2 regions of the Nocardiopsis eucommiae genome follow, and region 1 is predicted to be linked to the other one. Evidence: riboswitches for the same ligand, from Rfam matches in the RefSeq annotation. Region 1 holds a riboswitch; the other holds the start of a gene.
What was found. A riboswitch is a leader RNA that binds a small molecule or an ion and turns the genes downstream of it on or off. The one in region 1 is predicted to bind glycine.
Positions count from the first base shown of each region.

Region 2: it holds a riboswitch for glycine, as region 1 does, so the genes downstream of both, gcvP (aminomethyl-transferring glycine dehydrogenase) here and gcvT (glycine cleavage system aminomethyltransferase GcvT) in region 1, are expected to answer to the same signal.

Region 1 covers NZ_CBDRIY010000006.1:138,576-143,934, forward strand. The annotation lists gene ACRWK8_RS05670 (Lrp/AsnC family transcriptional regulator) at 1-254, shown strand, start outside; gene ACRWK8_RS05675 (penicillin-binding transpeptidase domain-containing protein) at 452-1,342, opposite strand; glycine riboswitch at 1,548-1,649, shown strand; gene gcvT (glycine cleavage system aminomethyltransferase GcvT) at 1,790-2,905, shown strand; gene gcvH (glycine cleavage system protein GcvH) at 3,066-3,446, shown strand; gene glyA (serine hydroxymethyltransferase) at 3,448-4,716, shown strand; gene ACRWK8_RS05695 (L-serine ammonia-lyase) at 4,800-5,359, shown strand, end outside.
Region 2 covers NZ_CBDRIY010000007.1:62,537-67,895, reverse strand. The annotation lists gene ACRWK8_RS06160 (FHA domain-containing protein) at 46-588, shown strand; gene ACRWK8_RS06155 (bifunctional nuclease family protein) at 759-1,232, shown strand; gene ACRWK8_RS06150 (MerR family transcriptional regulator) at 1,647-2,147, shown strand; glycine riboswitch at 2,298-2,388, shown strand; gene gcvP (aminomethyl-transferring glycine dehydrogenase) at 2,486-5,359, shown strand, end outside.

The sequences.
Region 1 (5,359 bases):
GGGAGCGCATCCCCGAGGTGCGTCTGTGCACGACCATCGCGGGTCCGGAGAACACGCTGTTCATCCTGTGGCTGCGCGACGCCCCCGACCTCACCCGGGTGGAGCGCAGGTTGCTGGAGGAGCTGCCGGGACTGCGCATCGCGGACCGTCGGATGACGCTGCGCACGTTCAAGTTCATGGGCGGGGTGACCGACGCCTACCAGCGCTTCGTGCGGTCCGTCCCGGTCCAGCTCCGGTCCCCGGGCGACCCGTAGGTTCGGGGCGGGAGAGCGGGGACACCTGTCCCCCGGATCGGCGCCCTCCGCCGACCCGGCCGCACGCCACGATCCCTCTCCCGCGAGAACGGTCGAGGCGTCCCCCCGACCCCTCGGGACGTCTGGTCGTCTCACGGGCCGAAAGGACCCGAGAAGCGATGTCGCCCCCGGCGGCCCCGGGCAGCCCCTCGGCGTTCCTAGGCGGCCGGGAGGACGTCCAGGGCGACCAGGAGCTCACGGCCCAGCGACTCGCGCAGGTCGGCGTCCTCCTGGTCCTCGACCTCCAGACGGAGCGCGAAGGTGTGCAGGTCGGAGCCCTGCTCGACCCAGCCCACCCACCAGCCGGGCACCGGGTCCACGTCGACGCCCAGGCCGGTCCGGCCGAAGAGCTGGTGGTGCGGTCCCTCCTCGACCAGGAGCAGGTCGCGCAGCGCGCGCTGGTGCTGGACGTCCACGGGCAGTTCCTCGCGGGCGAGTTCCGCGACGAAGGTGGCCTGCTCCAGCGCGGAGATCTCCAGGGGGCCCTCCAGCCAGAAGCGGTCCGTAGCCCCTTCCTCGCCCACGTTCCGGTTGCCGTAGTCGAACCGGTCCACCCAGGTGGACATCCGGTCGTACCCGATCCGGTCCGCGACCTCCTGGTGCACCGGGACGTCGGAGGTGGGCAGGGCCTCACGCAGGCTCAGCTCGTCGCCGGACTCCGGGGAGATCACCTCGTCCACGTCGGACACCTCGCCGGTCTGGAGGGCGATCAGCGTGTTCGGCAGCTTGAAGGTGGACGCGGGCACGGCGCGCTCGTCCGCCTGGTCCGGGTTCACGACGACGGCGGACCGGTCACCGGCGTCGAAGAGCACGAACGTCCCCTTCACCCCGGCCTCGGCGAAGACCGCCTCCAGGTCCTCACGCTCCACGGTCTGCACGTCGCCCAGCTGTACGGGGTTGCCGACGGTGCCCTGGGCGGGCTCCGTGTCGTCGGTCGCCGCGCAGGCGACCCCGCCGAACAGGGTGAGGGCACAACCCGCCGCTCCGAGGGCGAAACGGCCGGGGGCGTGCCCCGGCCTCCCGGGAGCGTGTTCGGTGTCGGTACGCACTCGTCTCCTCCACAGGGCTGTCCGAAGGAACGTCCACCCACAAAGCTAGGGCATGCACGGTGGTCACACACCACGCTTCGTGACCTCGGCGGACCGTGTCGCGAAGGTCGTCCCGGCCTGTCGGAGCCGGGGTGGCGCGGTCGTCCACAACCGCCCGGGCAGTCTTGGGCGCCCCAGTTCTCCGCTGCTAGGCTGAGTGTGTTGCTGACCCCGTACGGGAGAGTGTCCGCGTATCCAGCGTGGGCCGCCGAAGGAGCAATCCCTCCCCGAAGACAACCTCTCAGGCACAGCGGACCGTACGGGCGAGACCACTCTGGAAAGCAGGGACGCGTTCCCTCGCCGAAGGTGCAAACCACGCCGAGCGCGCGGTGAAGCTCTCAGGCACCCATGACAGAGGGGGAGGATGGCAACGCCTTACGCACGACACCCATCCTCTCGGGAGTGCCCATGTCAGAGTCCGCGACCGCGCCGCGTCTCACCGCGCTGCACAAGATCCACGAAGAGGCCGGGGCGACGCTCGTCGACTTCGCCGGATGGCTGATGCCCCTCCGCTACAGCAGCGAGACCGCCGAGCACACCGCCGTCCGTGAGGCCGCGGGGCTGTTCGACCTCTCCCACATGGGCGAGATCCGGCTGACCGGCCCGCAGGCCGCCGAGGCCCTCGACCACGCCCTGGTCGGCTTCCTGTCCAAGGTCAAGGTCGGCCGCGCCCGCTACACCATGATCACCGCCGAGGACGGCGGGGTCCTGGACGACCTCATCGTGTACCGGCTCGGCGAGGACGAGTACCTGGTCGTGGCCAACGCGGCCAACGTGCCCGTGGTCGCCTCCGCCCTGGCCGAGCGCGCCTCCGGCTTCGACGTCGAGGTCGCGGACGAGTCCGCCGACTACTCGCTCATCGCGATCCAGGGCCCGCGCGCGGTGGAGATCCTCGCCCCGCTCACCGACGCCGATCTGGACGACATCCGCTACTACGCGGGGTACGAGCACACCGTGGCCGGGGTACCGGTCCTGCTCGCCCGCACCGGCTACACCGGCGAGGACGGGTTCGAGATCTTCGTCCGGCCCGCCGACCGCGCCCCCGAGGTGTGGGCGGCGCTCATGGCCGAGGGCGCCCCGCACGGGTTGGTCCCGGCCGGCCTCTCCTCCCGCGACACCCTCCGTATGGAGGCCGGGATGCCGCTCTACGGCCAGGAGCTCTCGGCCGACCTCACCCCCTTCGACGCCGGACTGGGCCGCGTGGTCAAGCTCGACAAGCCGGGCGACTTCGTGGGCCGCGCCGCGCTGGAGGAGGCCTCGCGCACCGCCCGTGGCCGGCGTCTGATCGGCCTCGCCTCGCGCGGCCGCCGTCCGCTCCGCAAGGGCCAGGACGTCCTGCGCGACGGCACCGTCATCGGAGTCACCACCAGTGGCGCCCCCTCCCCCACCCTGGGCCGCCCCATCGCCATGGCCTACGTGGACGGCGACCTCGACACCTCGACCGGCGCGTTCACCGTGGACGTGCGCGGACGGGGCGAGGACGTCGACGTGGTCGAGCTGCCGTTCTACCAGCGGCAGTCGTAGGAAGCGGGGCCGCCACCGGCGGACCCGAGAACCTGCACGCCCCGCGCGGCCGGATCCCCACCAGGGACCGGCACGGTCGGGGCGTGGCCAGGCGTAGGCCGGGCCGGGTCGCCGTACGGGCGCACGGCAGACAAATGGAACACCTCCAAGGAGAGTTGAAGTGAGCGTTCCCACGGAGCTGGGTTACACCGCCAAACACGAGTGGATCGCGGTCAGGGACGGGATCGCCACCGTCGGGATCACGGCCTTCGCCGCCGAGTCGCTGGGTGACATCGTCTTCGTCGAGACCCCGGCGGTCGGTGACGAGGTCACCGCCGGCGAGACCGCGGGCGAGGTGGAGTCCACCAAGTCCGTCAGCGACATCTACTCCCCCGTCACCGGAGAGGTCGTGGAGGTCAACGAGGCGCTCGAGGACGCCCCCGAGACCATCAACTCCGAGCCCTTCGAGGGTGGCTGGCTGTTCAGGGTGCGCTTCTCCGAGCAGCCCGCGAACCTGCTCTCCGCCGAGGAGTACACCAAGCTGACCGAAGGCGAGAACTAGCATGACCAGCGACAACCTTCTCAACCAGACCCTGGGCGAACTCGACCCGGAGGTCGCGGCCGCCGTCGACGCCGAACTGGCGCGCCAGCGCGACACCCTGGAGATGATCGCCTCCGAGAACTTCGCCCCCCAGGCGGTCCTGGAGGCCCAGGGCACGGTCCTGACCAACAAGTACGCCGAGGGCTACCCCGGCCGTCGCTACTACGGCGGCTGCGAGCACGTCGACGTCGTCGAGCAGCTGGCGATCGACCGCGCCAAGGAGCTGTTCGGCGCCGAGCACGCCAACGTGCAGCCCCACTCGGGCGCGCAGGCCAACACGGCCGTGTACTTCGCCCTGCTCAAGCCGGGTGACACCATCCTGGGCCTGGACCTGGCCCACGGCGGTCACCTGACCCACGGCATGCGGATCAACTACTCCGGCAAGATCCTCAACGCCGTGGCCTACCACGTGCGCGACGAGGACGGCACCGTCGACTACGACGAGGTCGCCGCCCTGGCCAGGGAGCACCAGCCGAAGATGATCGTGGCGGGCTGGTCCGCCTACCCGCGCCACCTCGACTTCGCGAGGTTCCGCGAGATCGCCGACGAGGTCGGCGCGCTGCTCATGGTGGACATGGCGCACTTCGCCGGTCTGGTCGCGGCCGGACTGCACCCCAACCCGGTGCCGTTCGCGGACGTGGTCACCACCACGACCCACAAGACGCTCGGCGGCCCGCGCGGCGGGATGATCCTGTCCAGGGCCGAGCTCGGCAAGAAGATCAACTCCGCGGTCTTCCCCGGCATGCAGGGCGGACCCCTGGAGCACGTGATCGCGGCCAAGGCGGTCTCGTTCAAGGTCGCGGCGAGCGAGGAGTTCGCCGAGCGCCAGCGCCGCACGGTGGCGGGCGCCCGCATCCTCGCGGAGCGGCTCACCCAGCCGGACGCCTCCAAGGTCGGGGTCAAGGTCCTGACCGGCGGCACCGACGTCCACCTGGTCCTGGTCGACCTGGTCGACTCCCAGCTCAACGGGCAGGAGGCCGAGGACCGGCTGCACTCGGTCGGGATCACGGTCAACCGCAACGCGGTCCCGAACGACCCCCGGCCGCCGATGGTGACCTCGGGCCTGCGGATCGGGACCCCGGCCCTGGCCACGCGCGGGTTCGACGAGGGTGACTTCGCCGAGGTCGCGGACGTCATCGCCGAGGCGCTCAAGCCCGAGTTCGACGAGGCCGCCCTGCGCGACCGGGTCACCGCTCTGGCCGCCAAGCGTCCGCTCTACCCGAACCTGTAGCAGTCCCCGCCGTGTGGGCCGCGCGGGCCCACACGGCGCCGGTCACCACGGCCCCACCCCTGTGCTCAACGAGGAGGACAGCCATGGCCATCAGTGTCTTCGACCTGTTCAAGATCGGTATCGGTCCGTCGAGTTCCCACACCGTCGGTCCGATGAAGGCGGCTCGGACGTTCGTGTCCGGCCTGCGCTCCGAGGACCTCCTGTCGCGCGTGACCCACGTGCGGGCGGAGCTGTACGGCTCACTGGCACTCACCGGCAAGGGGCACGGCAGCGACACCGCCGTGATCCTGGGGCTGATGGGGCACACCCCCGAGGGTGTCGACGTGGACGCCGTCCCCCGCCTCGTGGAGGGGGTCCGGTCGGACCGAAGACTGTTCCTGGGTGGCCCCGAGGGCCCGGCGGTGGACTTCGACCCCGCCGTCGACGTGGACTTCCGCCGCAGGGAGAGCCTGCCCGACCACCCCAACGGGATGCGTTTCCTGGCGCTGGACGCCTCCGGCGCCGAGGTGGCCGCGAAGGTGTACTACTCGGTGGGCGGCGGCTTCGTCGTGGACGAGAGGGCCGCGGGCGCCGACCGGATCAAGGCCGACGACACCGTCCTGCCCCACCCCTTCTCCTCCGCCGAGGAACTGCTGGAGCTGTG
Region 2 (5,359 bases), on a different contig from region 1:
GCCGAATCAAGCACCGCCCCGTGCGGTAGGAGGCCGAGCCGACCTATGTCGAGCGTTTACTGCACGCAGTGCGGTCACGCCGTTGCGGATGATGCCCGTTTCTGCTCCCACTGTGGAACACCGGTCCGTAGGGCCGAACAGCAGAGCCCACGGCCCAACGCCGGCGGTGACTCCGCTGGGGATGTCACGTCGACCATCTCCATCTCCGGTATACAGGCGCTGGAGGAGGAGGAACAGGGCGATGAACTCGGCGGCGACGATCCCGCCAGCACCGACGCGCTTCCACCCGGGACCGCCTTGCTGGTGGTCCGGCGGGGCCCCAACGCCGGGAGTCGCTTCCTGTTGGACAGCGACGTCACCACCGCCGGCCGACACCCCAACAGCGACATCTTCCTCGACGACGTCACCGTGTCCCGACGCCACGTGGAGTTCTTCCGCCGCGGCAACGGCTTCGGGGTCCGTGACGTCGGCAGCCTCAACGGAACCTACGTCAACCGCGAACCGGTGGACGAGGCCGAGCTGGGCGGTGGGGACGAGATCCAGATCGGCAAGTTCCGGATGGTCCTGCTGACCAAGCCGCGCCGATGACGGCGCGCTGACCACGGTCGACGGGGGCGGGTGCGCCGAGGAGGTTTGCGGCCCCCCGCCTCCGGAGAGCTTTGTAACGAAGGGTGCCGATTTCGCCCTCGGGTCCTGATCCGACGGGGGAGCAGGGACGAGCGCCCATCCGGCATGACGACTCGTGGGACGGAGCCGCTGTGAAACACATGGAGGTCGTCGGCGTCCGGGTTGAGATGCCCTCGAACCAACCGATTGTCCTGCTCAAGGAATCCGAGGGGGACCGCTACCTGCCGATCTGGATCGGTGGGGTGGAGGCCTCCGCGATCGCGCTCGCCCAACAGGGAGTCTCGCCCGCGCGCCCGCTCACCCACGACCTGTTCCGTGACGTCCTGGACGCGTTGGACACGGGGCTGGAGACGGTCAACATCACCGGGCTGAGTGACGGCATCTTCTACGCCGAGCTGGTCTTCAGCAACGGTGTGGAGGTTAGCGCGCGCCCCTCGGACTCCATCGCCCTGGCCTTACGGACCGGCACCCCGATCTACGCCCACGAGGACGTGATCGAGGAGGCCGGGATGCCGATCCCGGACGAGCAGGAGGACCAGGTCGAGGCGTTTCGGGAGTTTCTGGACAACATCTCGCCCGAGGATTTCGGCCAACGAGGTACCTGAGACGGTCGGGGCTCGCCCTCCGCGGGCCCCGATTCGTCTATTCGCGGCCTTGACCTGCGGGTTCATGGGTCGCACCGGTGATAGATTGGGTGAACGGAATGGTCGTGGAGGGCGCAGTCGACAACCGCCCAGTGGGTTTCGGCCCGGCGGGGGCCGGGACCGCGACTTCCTTGGTGTGCGCACTTGGCGACGCGCCGCGCGCCTTCGTTGACGCTGCCCTGCGGTCGTCCTACCGTCAGTGCTGTGAAACCCACGGCGCGCCCGTTCCCTGAGTGGACTCCCCTGTCGATGCCGCCGTGGGACGAGAAGCCGGAGGTCGGCGTGGCGGTAGCGAGCGGCAAGCGGGATCACCATGACAGGCGGTCCGCGCTGCGGCTAGCGGGGCAGCAGGGCCTACTGTGCGAAGAGGACGTGATGGCGCTGCCTACGGACGTCGGGTATCGGGGTCCAGCGGCGTGTACGGCCGCCGGGATCACCTATCGACAGCTGGACTACTGGGCCAGGACCGGCCTGGTGGAGCCGAGCGTGCGCACGGGTGCCCACAACGCTCCGCTGTACAGCCTCCCCGACATCCTGATGCTGAAGGTGGCCAAGCGTCTCCTGGACACCGGGATATCGCTCCAACAGATCCGCACGGCCGTCGACCACCTGCGCGGCCGCCCCGCCACCGACCTGTCCCGCATCACCCTCATGAGCGACGGCGTCAGCGTGTACGAGTGCACCTCGCCCGACGAGGTGGTCGACCTCATGCAGCGGGGCCAGGGCATGTTCGGTCTGGCGTTGGCCAACGTCTCCCGTGAACTGGAGGAGGCGCTCGGCGTGGTCCCGGCCGAGGAGAGAGCGGATCTGCCCGCGGCGGCACCCCAGGTCGTGGACGAGCTGGCCATGCGGCGCCGGGAGCGGCGCACCGGGTGAACGCGGTACCGGCGCGGGCGCGTCGACCACGGTGAAGGTGCGCCCTGACTCGGTGTCACGGGGCCGGATCGAGTACGGTCGTAGTCACAACGGGGATGAAAACCGACATTCTCCCTGCTTGTACACACATACAGAGCGTCAGCAGGCCGCTGATACCGCGCGGGAGAGACCTCGGCAACGAGGCGCCGACGGGGCAATACTCCCCAGTAACCTCTCAGGCACCATGGACCGCGCGGAGTAGGCCGCTCTGAAGCCTGGGCGCGGTCGTGCCCGGTGACAGAGGGGGAGACCGTGAGGAACACCGCCGACCCGATCGGCCCTGTCACCAGGAGGTCTCCGTGCCTGACCCGTCGAACGTCCCCACCCCGGGCGCCCCCGCCCGGGTGTTCGCGGACCGCCACATCGGACCCGCCCCCGCCGAGACCGCCGAGATGCTCAAGACGGTCGGCTACGGCTCCACCGCCGATCTCATGAACGCGGCCGTGCCCGCGTCCATCCTCAGCGCCCCCGGCCAGAGCGCGACGCTCGACCTGCCCGCGGCGATCGGTGAGGCCGAGGCGCTGGCGGAACTACGCGACCTTGCCTCGCGCAACAGGCCCACCACCCCGATGATCGGCCGCGGCTACTACGGCACGCTCACGCCCCCGGTCATCCTGCGCAACATCATGGAGAACCCGGCCTGGTACACGGCCTACACGCCCTACCAGCCCGAGATCTCCCAGGGCCGGCTCGAAGCCCTCATCAACTTCCAGACCATGGTCTCCGACCTCACCGGTCTGCCCATCACCGGTGCCTCCCTGCTGGACGAGTCCACCGCCGCCGCCGAGGCCATGACCCTGGCCCGCCGCGTCAGCAAGGTCAAGGGCGACGTCTTCGTGGTCGACTCCGACGTCTTCCCGCAGACCCTCCAGGTGCTGCGCACCCGCGCCGAACCCCTGGGCATCGAGGTCGTCGTCGCGGACCTCACCCAGGGCCTGCCGGAGGGAGACGTCTACGGCGTCCTGGTCCAGTACCCGGCCTCCAGCGGTGTGGTGCGCGACCCCAGCGCCGTCATCGCGGAGGCGCACGAGCGCGGCGCCCTGGCCGTGGTCGCCGCCGACATCCTCGCGCTGACCCTGCTGCGCAGCCCCGGCGACCTGGGGGCGGACATCGCGGTGGGCTCCACCCAGCGCTTCGGCGTCCCGCTCGGCTTCGGCGGCCCGCACGCCGGTTACATGTCGGTGGGGGAGAAGCTCCGCCGTCAGCTGCCCGGTCGCCTGGTGGGCGTCTCCGTGGACGACGCGGGCAAGCCCGCCTACCGTCTGGCCCTCCAGACCCGCGAGCAGCACATCCGCCGCGAGAAGGCCACCAGCAACATCTGCACCGCCCAGGTGCTCCTGGCCATCATGGCCGGGATGTACGCCGTCTACCACGGCCCCGACGGACTGCGTGCGATCGCCCGCCAGGTCCACACCCGCACGGCGGCCCTGGCCGACACACTCGCCCAGCGCGGTTTCGAGGTGCTCCACGGGACCTACTTCGACACCCTGCGCGTGCGCGTGCCCAGCGCCGACCGCGTGGTCGAGCGCGCCCTGGAGGCCGGAATCAACCTGCTGGGCGTCGACCAGGGAACGGTCGGCCTCAGCGTGGACGAGACCACCACCGTGGACGACCTGGAGAAGGTGCTCGCCGCCTTCGGGGAGGCCGACCGGGGTGCCGAGCGCGGCCCGGTGTCCGTGGACGGAGACGCCGACCGCCTCCCCGCCGACCTCGCGCGCGGCGTCGACTACCTCACCCACCAGGTGTTCAACACCCACCGCAGCGAGACCTCCCTGCTGCGCTACATGCGCCGCCTGTCCGACCGCGACCTCGCGCTGGACCGCACGATGATCCCGCTGGGCTCGTGCACCATGAAGCTCAACGCGACCGCCGAGATGGAGTCCATCACCTGGCCGGAGTTCGCGGGGCTGCACCCGTTCGCCCCGCTCGACCAGGCGGCCGGGAGCGTGTCGCTCATCCGCGACCTGGAGGGGTGGCTGGCCGAGGTCACCGGCTACGACGCCGTCTCCCTCCAGCCCAACGCCGGCTCCCAGGGTGAGCTCGCCGGTCTGTTGGCCATCAGGGGCTACCACCGCTCGCGCGGCGACGACCACCGCGACGTCTGCCTCATCCCCAGCTCCGCGCACGGCACCAACGCCGCCAGCGCGGTCATGGCGGGCATGCGGGTGGCCGTGGTGGCCTGCGCCGACGACGGCAACGTCGACCTCGACGACCTGCGCGCCAAGATCGCCAAGCACGGTGCGGAACTGGCGGCCATCATGGTCACCTACCCCTCCACCGCCGGCGTGTACGAGGACACCATCACCGAGGTCTGCCGCCTGGTCCACGAGGCGGGCGGCCAGGTCTACGTGGACGGCGCCAACCTGAACGCCCTGGTCGGCTGGGCCAAGCCGGGCGAGTTCGGCGCGGACGTCAGCCACCTGAACCTGCACAAGACCTTCTGCATCCCGCACGGCGGAGGCGGTCCGGGCGTGGGCCCGGTCGCGGTCCGCTCGCACCTGGCGGGCTTCCTGCCCAACCACCCGGGCCAGCCCGAGGCGGGCCCGCACACCGGCGTCGGACCGGTCTCGGGCGCGCCGTTCGGCTCGGCGGGCATCCTGCCCATCTCCTGGGCCTACGTGCGGATGATGGGCGGCGACGGCCTGCGCTCCGCCACCGAGACCGCCGTGCTCTCCGCCAACTACGTGGCCAAGCGCCTGGAGCCGTACTACCCGGTGCTCTACACCGGCGCCAACGGTCTGGTCGCGCACGAGTGCATCATCGACATCCGCCCGCTCCAGAAGGCCAGCGGTATCAGCAACGAGGACGTCGCCAAGCGCCTGATGGACTACGGCTTCCACGCGCCGACCATGTCCTTCCCGGTGAACGGCACGCTCATGGTCGAGCCCACCGAGAGCGAGAACCTCGCCGAGCTGGAGCGCTTCATCCAGGCGATGATCTCCATCCGGGGCGAGATCGACCGCGTGGCCTCGGGGGAGTGGGACGCCGAGGACAACCCGCTGCGCGGCGCCCCGCACACCGCCGAGGCGGTCACCGCCGACGAGTGGAACCGCGGCTACACCCGCGCGGAGGCCGCCTACCCGCTGCCCTCGCTGCGCCAGGACAAGTACTGGCCGCCGGTCGGCCGGATCGACCAGGCCTACGGTGACCGCAACCTGGTCTGCTCCTGCCCG